One region of the Sedimentibacter sp. MB31-C6 genome, then DNA from elsewhere that is predicted to be linked to it. Evidence: riboswitches for the same ligand, from Rfam matches in the RefSeq annotation. Region 1 holds a riboswitch; the other holds the start of a gene.
The links. Region 1 has a riboswitch for cobalamin ahead of cbiD (cobalt-precorrin-5B (C(1))-methyltransferase CbiD). Riboswitches for the same ligand answer to the same signal wherever they lie in the genome.
Positions count from the first base shown of each region.

Region 2: it holds a riboswitch for cobalamin, as region 1 does, so the genes downstream of both, U8307_RS04465 (sirohydrochlorin cobaltochelatase) here and cbiD (cobalt-precorrin-5B (C(1))-methyltransferase CbiD) in region 1, are expected to answer to the same signal.

Region 1 covers NZ_CP142396.1:343,900-348,642, reverse strand. The annotation lists gene U8307_RS01750 (HD-GYP domain-containing protein) at 1-510, opposite strand, end outside; gene U8307_RS01745 (hypothetical protein) at 725-1,345, opposite strand; gene U8307_RS01740 (N-acetylmuramoyl-L-alanine amidase) at 1,554-2,273, opposite strand; cobalamin riboswitch at 2,430-2,605, shown strand; gene cbiD (cobalt-precorrin-5B (C(1))-methyltransferase CbiD) at 2,708-3,793, shown strand; gene cobJ (precorrin-3B C(17)-methyltransferase) at 3,825-4,544, shown strand; gene U8307_RS01725 (hypothetical protein) at 4,592-4,743, shown strand, end outside.
Region 2 covers NZ_CP142396.1:911,079-915,821, forward strand. The annotation lists gene U8307_RS04450 (ABC transporter permease) at 221-1,819, opposite strand; gene U8307_RS04455 (ABC transporter ATP-binding protein) at 1,821-2,720, opposite strand; gene U8307_RS04460 (TetR/AcrR family transcriptional regulator) at 2,736-3,359, opposite strand; cobalamin riboswitch at 3,504-3,683, shown strand; gene U8307_RS04465 (sirohydrochlorin cobaltochelatase) at 3,816-4,718, shown strand.

The DNA.
Region 1 (4,743 bases):
TAATTTTGCCATAAAACAAGAATTAAGTAATAAGTATACAATTAAAGTTAATAAGCCGGCAATAGGGTTATAGAAATCAAAACCAAAATTAAAAACTTTATCTGTATACACATATATAACACCAGCTATTCCTGCATTTATTATGCTTTGACTTATATTAAATATAGTTTTATAAATTTGACTATTTAATATGTTAACTCTACCTCTACCATCTACATATGGACATCTAAAGAAAACGCCTGAAACTGTTATTATTGCTGCAGTTAGTGGATCGGTTAATAAAATTGATGAGAATGTTAATGCGAAGCTGACGGATATTGCTCCAAATACAGGTAAAGGTATTAGAAAAGTTTCAGCAATAGCTGAAAGAATTGAAAATACAATAAGTAATGTTATATCTGTTATTTGATATGACTTTATTAAAAATGCTAAAACTACAATAGCTAAAAGAGATAGTATAAAAACATATGTATATAATTGAAGATTTTTTTTTTGTAATTTAATATTCATTTTTATACCTCACATATATAATGAAGGGCTGACATAATTATATTTTCTTAAAGTGCTGTATAGTTTGCACCACTTGCTAATATTAAAGCAACTATTGATGCGATTATAGGCATTAACTTTTTCATTTAAACCCCTCCTAAAGATATCTCTGCTCTGTTCGCTAAGAGAACAGGAAGGATTCGCTACGCTAGTTTTAAAAGTTTTGTCAGCCCAATCATTCTTTAAAATATAAACATATTTTACGGTTTATTGCATTTAATGTTGATTTTATAACAGAATCTATTTTATTATTCACTATCATTGAGGAACCAATTAGTACATCTTCTGTACCATGGTCTATATGTGTAATTGCTGTTAAAATAGTATCTTGTCCAGCTATTTTTGCTAATTGAATATCTTCAACAATGAAACAATCTAATCCAATTGCATTTTTTATAGCATCAAGGGCAGACATTGCAGCTACATTCAGTGTGTTTTTTTCTGATTTAATTCCATCAGATTCACCTGTATATTCTTTATCATCCCAAGAAAGAATTGTACATATTTTTACTCTGTCAGAAGTAAATTCGTTTGTATGTCCTTCATATACAAGTCTGAAATTAGAATTAATGTATAAATTTTTTATAATTTGTGCCACACTGATTACTTTATAATCAACAACTATATCGAATTGTGACAATAAAGTTGAACGTATATCTCTAGCTACTTGTTTAGTGTGTCTACTGCTATCTGACAATACATGTATTTCAGTAATGTTATTTTTATCAGCAATAATTTTGCATGATATGACAGATTTTATACTATTTAAAAAAGATTCGATTTCCTTAAAATTCATAACTGTCCTCCATTTAAATACATCTAATAAATTATACTACAAAATGTTTGTTATTTCAATTAAAATATGTTAAATAACGAGTATTTTTACAAAAAATCTCAAAATAACAAAAAAAAGCAAGTCTCCATACTTATAACGAGGCAATATATAACTCGTTGAAACAGTGTGAAGCAATTGCTAGTGAAATCTGTTAGAATATAGTGATTGATTACAATTGATTAAAGTATTGAATTAGTCCTGCGTAAATAGCCCATGCAATTTTTTCTTGATATTCTTCTGAAATTAACTTTTTTTCTTCTTCAGCGTTTGAAAGAAATCCACATTCAATTAGTATTGTTGGAATATTAGTATCATCCATTATTTTTATATCTTTTTTAATTTGAGCAACTCTATTATTACTGTTATCAAGTATTTTTATCATATTATCCTGTAAAATATCGGCAGCTACTTTAGTTGTATCAAATTTTTTTTGATAAAATACATGTGCTCCATAATATTGCTTTTGAGTAAAAGAATTAAGATGTATAGAAATTGCTAAGTCAGCTTCAGAGTTATTAATTGCCTTTACTCTGTTAGCTAAGTCTTCATTTTTTTTGGCTCTTATAGTAGTAGATTTTTCTGTGTATAAACCTTTATCTTCATAACGTGTCATAAAAACCTCAAAGCCGCTTGCTTCTAAAAATTTCATTAATTTTTGTGATATTTCTAAATTTATTGGTGCTTCAGGTTTTTTTAGATTACCAGATGCTCCTTGGTCAACTCCTCCGTGACCAGGATCAATGAGAATTTTTATTTTATTTGATATTTCTTTTTCTGATGCATCTATAGTTTCTGTAGACTTTGTAGTATCAATACAAAGAGTAATAATTATTACAATTAATAATGCTATTGCAAATATTATATTAATTTTCTTAATAGTATTTTCCATAAGCTCCCCCAATTTATTTTCTTATTTAATCTTATGAAAAATTCCTCTTATAATAACTAAAAATTATTATTATGGGTAAAAACAAGCCTTTATCTCTATAATAGTTTAATTTGGCTGTTGACATTCAAATGAACTTAATATATAATTCAAAACAAATAGAATATTGATAAATTTGGTAACGTAAGTTTTAATAGGGAAAACAGTCGAATCTGTTACAGCCCCCGCTACTGTGAAAGGTGATAATGCTTTTATACCACTGTGTTTTAAAACATGGGAAGGTGAACATTAGATGAACCGATAGTCAGGAGACCTGCCAAGTTTAGTATTTGTAGATTTTCGGGAGGATTATCTAAAATAAATTTATTGATATGAGAATATTATAAGCTTATTACGTCTTCCGAAAATTGGAAGACTTTTTTATTTTGGAGAAAATTATGAAAGAGTTTATTATTAAAAATGGCAAAAAGTTAAGATGTGGTTATACGACGGGAACATGTGCTACAGCAGCGGCAGTGGCAGCAGCTCGTATGATTTTTTCTGGAGAAATAGTAAATAAAGTTTATGTTCAACTGCCTAATGAAAATAAGGTTTTAATTGAAATAATAGATCCTACTTTTGATTGTCAAGGAGTAAGTTGCTGTGTAAAAAAAGACAGTGGTGATGATCCTGATGTAACAGATGGTATACTAATTTTTGCTAAAATTAAACTTGATGAAACTGGAAAAATTAGCATAGATGGAGGTGAGGGAGTAGGACGAGTTACCCAAAAAGGTCTTGATTGCCCTGTAGGTAGTGCTGCGATAAATTCTGTTCCTAGAAAGATGATAATTGATAATTTAAGACAAGTTTGTCGTGAATATAAATATGATGGAGGTATTAGCGTAATAATTTCAGCACCAGATGGAAAAGAAGTTGCCAAAAAAACATTCAATCCGCATTTAGGCATTAAAGGAGGAATTTCTATAATAGGTACAACAGGTATAGTTGAACCAATGAGTGAAAAGGCATTAGTTGAAAGTTTAAAGGTTGAAATGAGGGTTATAAAAGAAAAGGGCTACAATGAGCTTTTAGCATTTCCAGGTAATTATGCTCAGTCTTTTATAGATAAATCATTAGGAATTAGAGGAGAAAACAGCTTAAAATTTAGCAATTACTTAGGTGAAGTTTTAGACTATGCAATTGAACTAAATTTTAATGAAATTTTAATAGTTGGGCATATCGGAAAAATGGTTAAAGTTGCTGGGGGTATGATGAACACTCATTCTAATAATGGTGACTTTAGGATGGAGATATTAAGTTGTTATGCAGCTTTATACGGAGTAGGAAAGGAAGTAATTAAAGAAATTTTATCATGTATTACTACCGAACAAGTAGTTGAAATTTTAATAAGGGAAAATATTGAAAACAAAGTTTTAAGCAAAATAAGGGAAAGAGCAGAATTTTATATAAATAAAAGGGTTGATAATAAATTAAAAATAAAGTTAATAATTTATTCAAATAATTTTGGAATTTTAGATTAAAGAAGATTATAAATAAAAGATGGGAGTTAGTATGATAAACGTTGTGGGTATAGGCCCCGGAAGCCAGGAAACAATGACATATAAGGCAATGGAAACAATTGAACAATCAGATGTCATAGTTGGATATAAAACATATATAAATCTAATTGAAGATTTACTCAAAGAAAAGGAAGTTATTTCAAATGGTATGAAACAGGAAATAGATAGAGTTAAAAAGGCAATAGAAATTTCAAAGACAGGCAAGACAGTGTCGGTTATAAGCTCGGGAGATGCAGGGGTATATGGTATGGCTGGCTTGATTTTAGAATTGTCAGAGGATGAAGAAGTCAGGATTGTCAGTGGAGTAACAGCATCCACAGCAGCTGCTGCTGTATTGGGAGCACCTCTCATGCACGACTTTTGTCACATAAGCTTAAGTGATTTATTAACACCGCTTGATTTAATATATAAAAGAGTTGCTTTAGCAGCAGAGGGTGATTTTGTAATATGCATTTACAACCCTCGGAGCAAGGGACGACCGGATTATTTGAAAAATGCTTTTGAAATAATGAGCAAATATAAATCCAATTCAACTCCTGTAGGCATAGTAAAAAATGCATGTAGGGAAAATCAAGAGGTTCAAATTTGTACAATGGATACAATTGATTATGAAACGGTTGATATGCTAAGCATAGTAATAGTGGGCAACAGCTCAACATATATTAAAAATAATAAAATTATAACTAAAAGAGGTTATGAGGCAAAATATTAAGTAATCAGAAGGAAGGAAAGAACGTATCAATTGCAAGTGTGGTGGCAATGAATCATAATATTATTTTTTTTGATGAACCGACTGCAGGCTTAGATTACAGTTCACAAGAAAATGTTAAGAACATATTAGAAAAACTGAGCGATAAAGAAGAAAAATCCATTGTGGTTTCAAGTCACGATATGAATTTTATTTATGAAAT
Region 2 (4,743 bases), 570 kb from region 1:
TCCCCCTTAATATTATTACTATCATTATAAACCATATTCTATATTTTTAGCAAGTCACATTAAAGTTTGAAAACATAAAAAATACCTCCAAGTAGACAATCTGAATTAATTAATTAGACTGTCTGCTTTGGAAGTATCATATCAAAAGGATAGTTCTCAAGTATTTAATCAAAGTTGTAACCATACTATCATAATGAAATAATCACTTTATAACCTAATTTTATCCAATACTTCGACGTCTGAATCCAATAAACCCTAACCATGTAAGCGCAGCTGCAATAACAGTCAACACAATAAGCGGCACAAATGCAAGTTCCTGAATGGGGATACTGTAATGGGCATAGGCGAAGGGCGTCCATTGCATTGCGGACCATCCTACGATTCCAACCTCCCAAAGCATCTCAATGAAAATAAACACGCCCAATATGAGCCAATTTAGAACAAACGCAATACGAGGTAGCCAGCCATAAAGGAGGGCAGCGATACCGATAATTGTCCAGACAGAAGGAATTTTTGAAAGGCTCATAAATAACACGCGAATAAAATGACTATACTCTCCTGAAACAATGCTCCATCCCAAGCCAGAAGCCAAACCGAGAGTAATAAGTATCAACACGCTGCCTGCAAAGGCAACTGTTAAATAGCTTCCCATCCACTTAAATCTACTCACAGGTCTTGACAATATTATTTCGGCATAATGCTCCTTTTCTTCCTGACGCATACTTTGTACCGCCGTAATAGCAAAAACAGATAAACCGCCCATTAATCCCAGAATATAGATTAAAATAGCAATGAAACCTTCCTGATTACCTAACTTTACTATTGCAGATGCCCAAGAAGTATCCATATGAGCGAACGAAGAACTGATGGCTTCAGATATATTAGGCGTACCCATACCCATAATTCCTCCAAGCCAAGCCATACCGATTGCCCAGACCAGAATACTGCCTTTTTGCTGCTGCCAGACCAAGGCTATGGGAGAATTGAAACGATGGGATGCATTAGCTGAACCTTCTTTTTGCAGAATAAGTCCAGCACCCATATCACGGCGAACAAGCAGCATATAAGAAAGTATCATAGGTAGAGCAGCGAGTACAATAAAAATCAACAACTTCCATGCATGATTTCCCCCAAATGGGAGAGTGATACGAAACCATGATTCAGGAGCAAGCCATACCCAGCTAGTACTGCCACCACCCATATTATTTATAACCATGGCAACCATAGTTACTAGATATGCGCCAAACACGACACCTCTTGCGCTACCGCTGTGTTCAAAAATCTGTGCACATAATCCTCCAACCCCAGCAAAGATACAACCGGAAGCGGCAAGAGTCAAGCCGGCCAACAATGAACCGCTCCCTGCTAACCCAATTCCCTTCAAGAACACAGCCGTCAATAAGCCTGCCATCAAACTTCCACCACAGGAAAGAATCAGGGCTGCCGTCAGATTAGCGTATCTTCCTACTGGTCTTCCAAGTAGTAATTCATTTCTTCCTGATGTTTCTTCTGTACGAGTATGACGAATCATAGTAATTGCCGCTCCGAACATAACTGTTATGGAAGCCTGCAGCATGCCCCTCCACAGGATAGCGCCTTCTATGCTTAACGGTACAACAGGCCCAAGAATAGCAGAAGTAAGAGGGCTTGCGGACAGCTCAGTAATAAACATCTGCCAATCAGGCATTGTTTTCACAAAAGATACCTGCCCGTAAATCACTGCTAACGCAAGCAATATCCATATAGGCAGTATGATTCTATCTCGACGTAGATAAAGCTTAAACAGCTTGCCTGTACCAGCAAAATGATTTTTTTTCATACTAGTTCGTCTCCTTTCTCTCAAGCGTATCTCCGTAGTGACGTATGAATAATTCTTCAAGTGTTGGAGGTTCCGCCATAAGCGACTTAATACCCATTAGTGCAAGAGTACCCATCACAGATGCCATTGCATTTGCATCCACTGAAAAACGCCACTTCTCTTCCTTTTGTAATACATCATGAACCCCATGTAATTGATTGAGGTTTGTAGGCTTGGCAAGCTCAACAGTTAGAGTTGTGCGTGTTAAATGTCGCAGTTCTTCAAGGGTGCCGGATTCAACAATTTTTCCCTGTCGAATTATTCCAACTCGATCGCAAAGTGCCTCTACCTCAGCAAGAATATGACTGGATAGAAAAACGGTTTTTCCTTGTTTCTTTACTTCGAAGATACATTCCTGAAAAATCTGCTCCATTAATGGATCAAGGCCGCTAGTAGGCTCATCTAAAATCAAAAGCTCCGCATCGGAAGCAAAAGCAGAGATTAGCGCTACCTTCTGGCGATTTCCTTTGGAATAACTCCGACATTTTTTCTTAGGGTCAAGCTGGAACCTGTCTAACAATTCCTTGCGACGAGAGGGATTAATTTTACTATGCAAGCTACCTAAGAAATCTATTACCTCACCACCGGTTAAGTTAGGCCATAAAGTCACATCTCCAGGCACATATACAAGCCGCTTATGAAGAGCAACAGCATTCTCCCAAGGATCACCCCCAAGAAGTTTCGCTTCTCCACCATTCTTGCGAAGCATTCCTAAAAGGATACGAATTGTTGTTGATTTTCCTGCTCCATTGGGACCAATAAAACCATACACTTCTCCTTGTTTTACAGTTAAATCGACTCCCTGTAAGGCCTTATGTTTCCCATAGAACTTAATAAGTTTTGTTGTTTCAATTACGTTCATCATAATACCCTCCAATTACTTATAATAAGCTTTTCGTAACTCGTTAAGATAACCGTCAAAATCAGTACGGATTTTTTCAAAGTTAAACTCCACGATATCCAAACTTTTAAATTGATCCAATATTTGACTTGCATATCCACCTACAGCCCAAAAAATCAACTGCTTTGCCTTGTTTATGTCCAACTCACTTCGGAAACGCGACACATCTATATCACCATAAAATCGTTCAAGACTATTGTTTTCAACCATTTTACGTCTTTCTTTTAATTCATTTTTTACCGCAACAGAATCCGTAAAAACAGCCACTCTAATAAAATCAAAAATCCATGGATATTTTTGCATCACTTGAATTTTAAGTAAACATGTCTGCCTCAAACGTTCAAAAATATCCTTTTCATGCACATCGATTTTGTCAAAATACTCACGGTTCAAAATATCCAAACAATAATCATATAGAAAAAGAAAAAAATCTTTTTTATTGTTAACATAGTGAAACATCAACGGTTTTGAGATGCCAGATTCTTTTGCAATAACATTCGTCGAAGCATCATCAAAACCTTTATTGGCAAACTCCCTAAACGCCGCATTCATAATTGCATTTCGTCTTTCTAGCTCTAAATTTAAAAACTTTGAAAACATAGTATCACCTACTTATAGTCGTTTTATTAATATGCAATTTACCTGTTAGGTCAATACAGTTATTATAGCACCGTTTACCTAATAGGTCAATAAAAATATAATTGTTGACACAAAAAATTTCTTGTGCTATATTGATATCAATTGAATATTAAAAACATTTAAGGTGCTTTTTAAAAAGATAATAGGGAAACTGGTTAAAATCCAGTGCGAACCCATCACTGTAAGCAGAGACGACGTCTAAATAAGCCACTGAAAGAAATTTTGGGAAGGCAAGACGAAGAATGAACTGCAAGCCAGGAAACCTGCCTTAAATAAGAAAAATATGTAGGGGATTGTACATGTTTTATTTTTAAAACGTCTTAGTTTAATGGGAGCTAATTAGTTTAATACTAATTAGCTCTTTTAATTTGCTCTCAGGGCAAATATAAAAAATTATAATATACGAGGAGAAGGAAAATGAAAAAAATTATCGTACTAATTACTACCGTATTAGCGGTACTATCTCTAGGAGGATGTACTCCTAATGAAAATGTAGAATCTAAAAATACTGTCAATGTAGGTGATCCAGAAAAAAAGGCCATTCTTGTAGTAAGCTTTGGAACAAGCTATAATGATACACGCAAAAAAACTATTGACGCAATTGAAACTGCAATTTCAGATGCATATGATGATTATGAGATACGCCGTGCGTTTACAAGTCAGTTTATTATAGACAAACTTAAGGAACGTGACGAACTTTATATTAATAATGTAGATGAAGCTATGAAAGATTTAGTTGCTGACAACATAGGTACACTTGTGGTCCAACCTACACATGTAATGAATGGTTTCGAATATGAAGAAATGATGACAGAAATTAAACCATATATTGAAAATTTTGATTCAATTGCATTCAGCGATCCTCTGATTACAAGTATGGAAGATTACATAGCAATAGTAGAAGCGTATAAAACAGAAATCGCAACAGATGTACCACAAGACACTGCTTTAGTTCTTATGGGACATGGTACCCACCATTATGCAAATTCAACTTATGCTGCACTTGATTACATATTCAAAGACAAAGGTATGAGTAACGTATTTGTAGGAACTGTTGAAAGCTATCCTGATGTAGACACTGTAATTGCTCATGTAAAAGAAGCTGGTTATACAAAGGTTATTATTGAGCCTCTTATGATTGTCGCAGGAGACCACGCTAATAACGATATGGCTGGAGATGAAGAGGATTCTTGGAAAACAATATTTCAATCAGAAGGATTTGAAGTTGACTGCGTACTTAAAGGATTAGGCGAATATGAGTCAATTCATAAAATATATGTGGATCATGTTGGTAATGCTATAAAAAATCACACAGAATGATACAAATTGTAATCCTAAACGATAA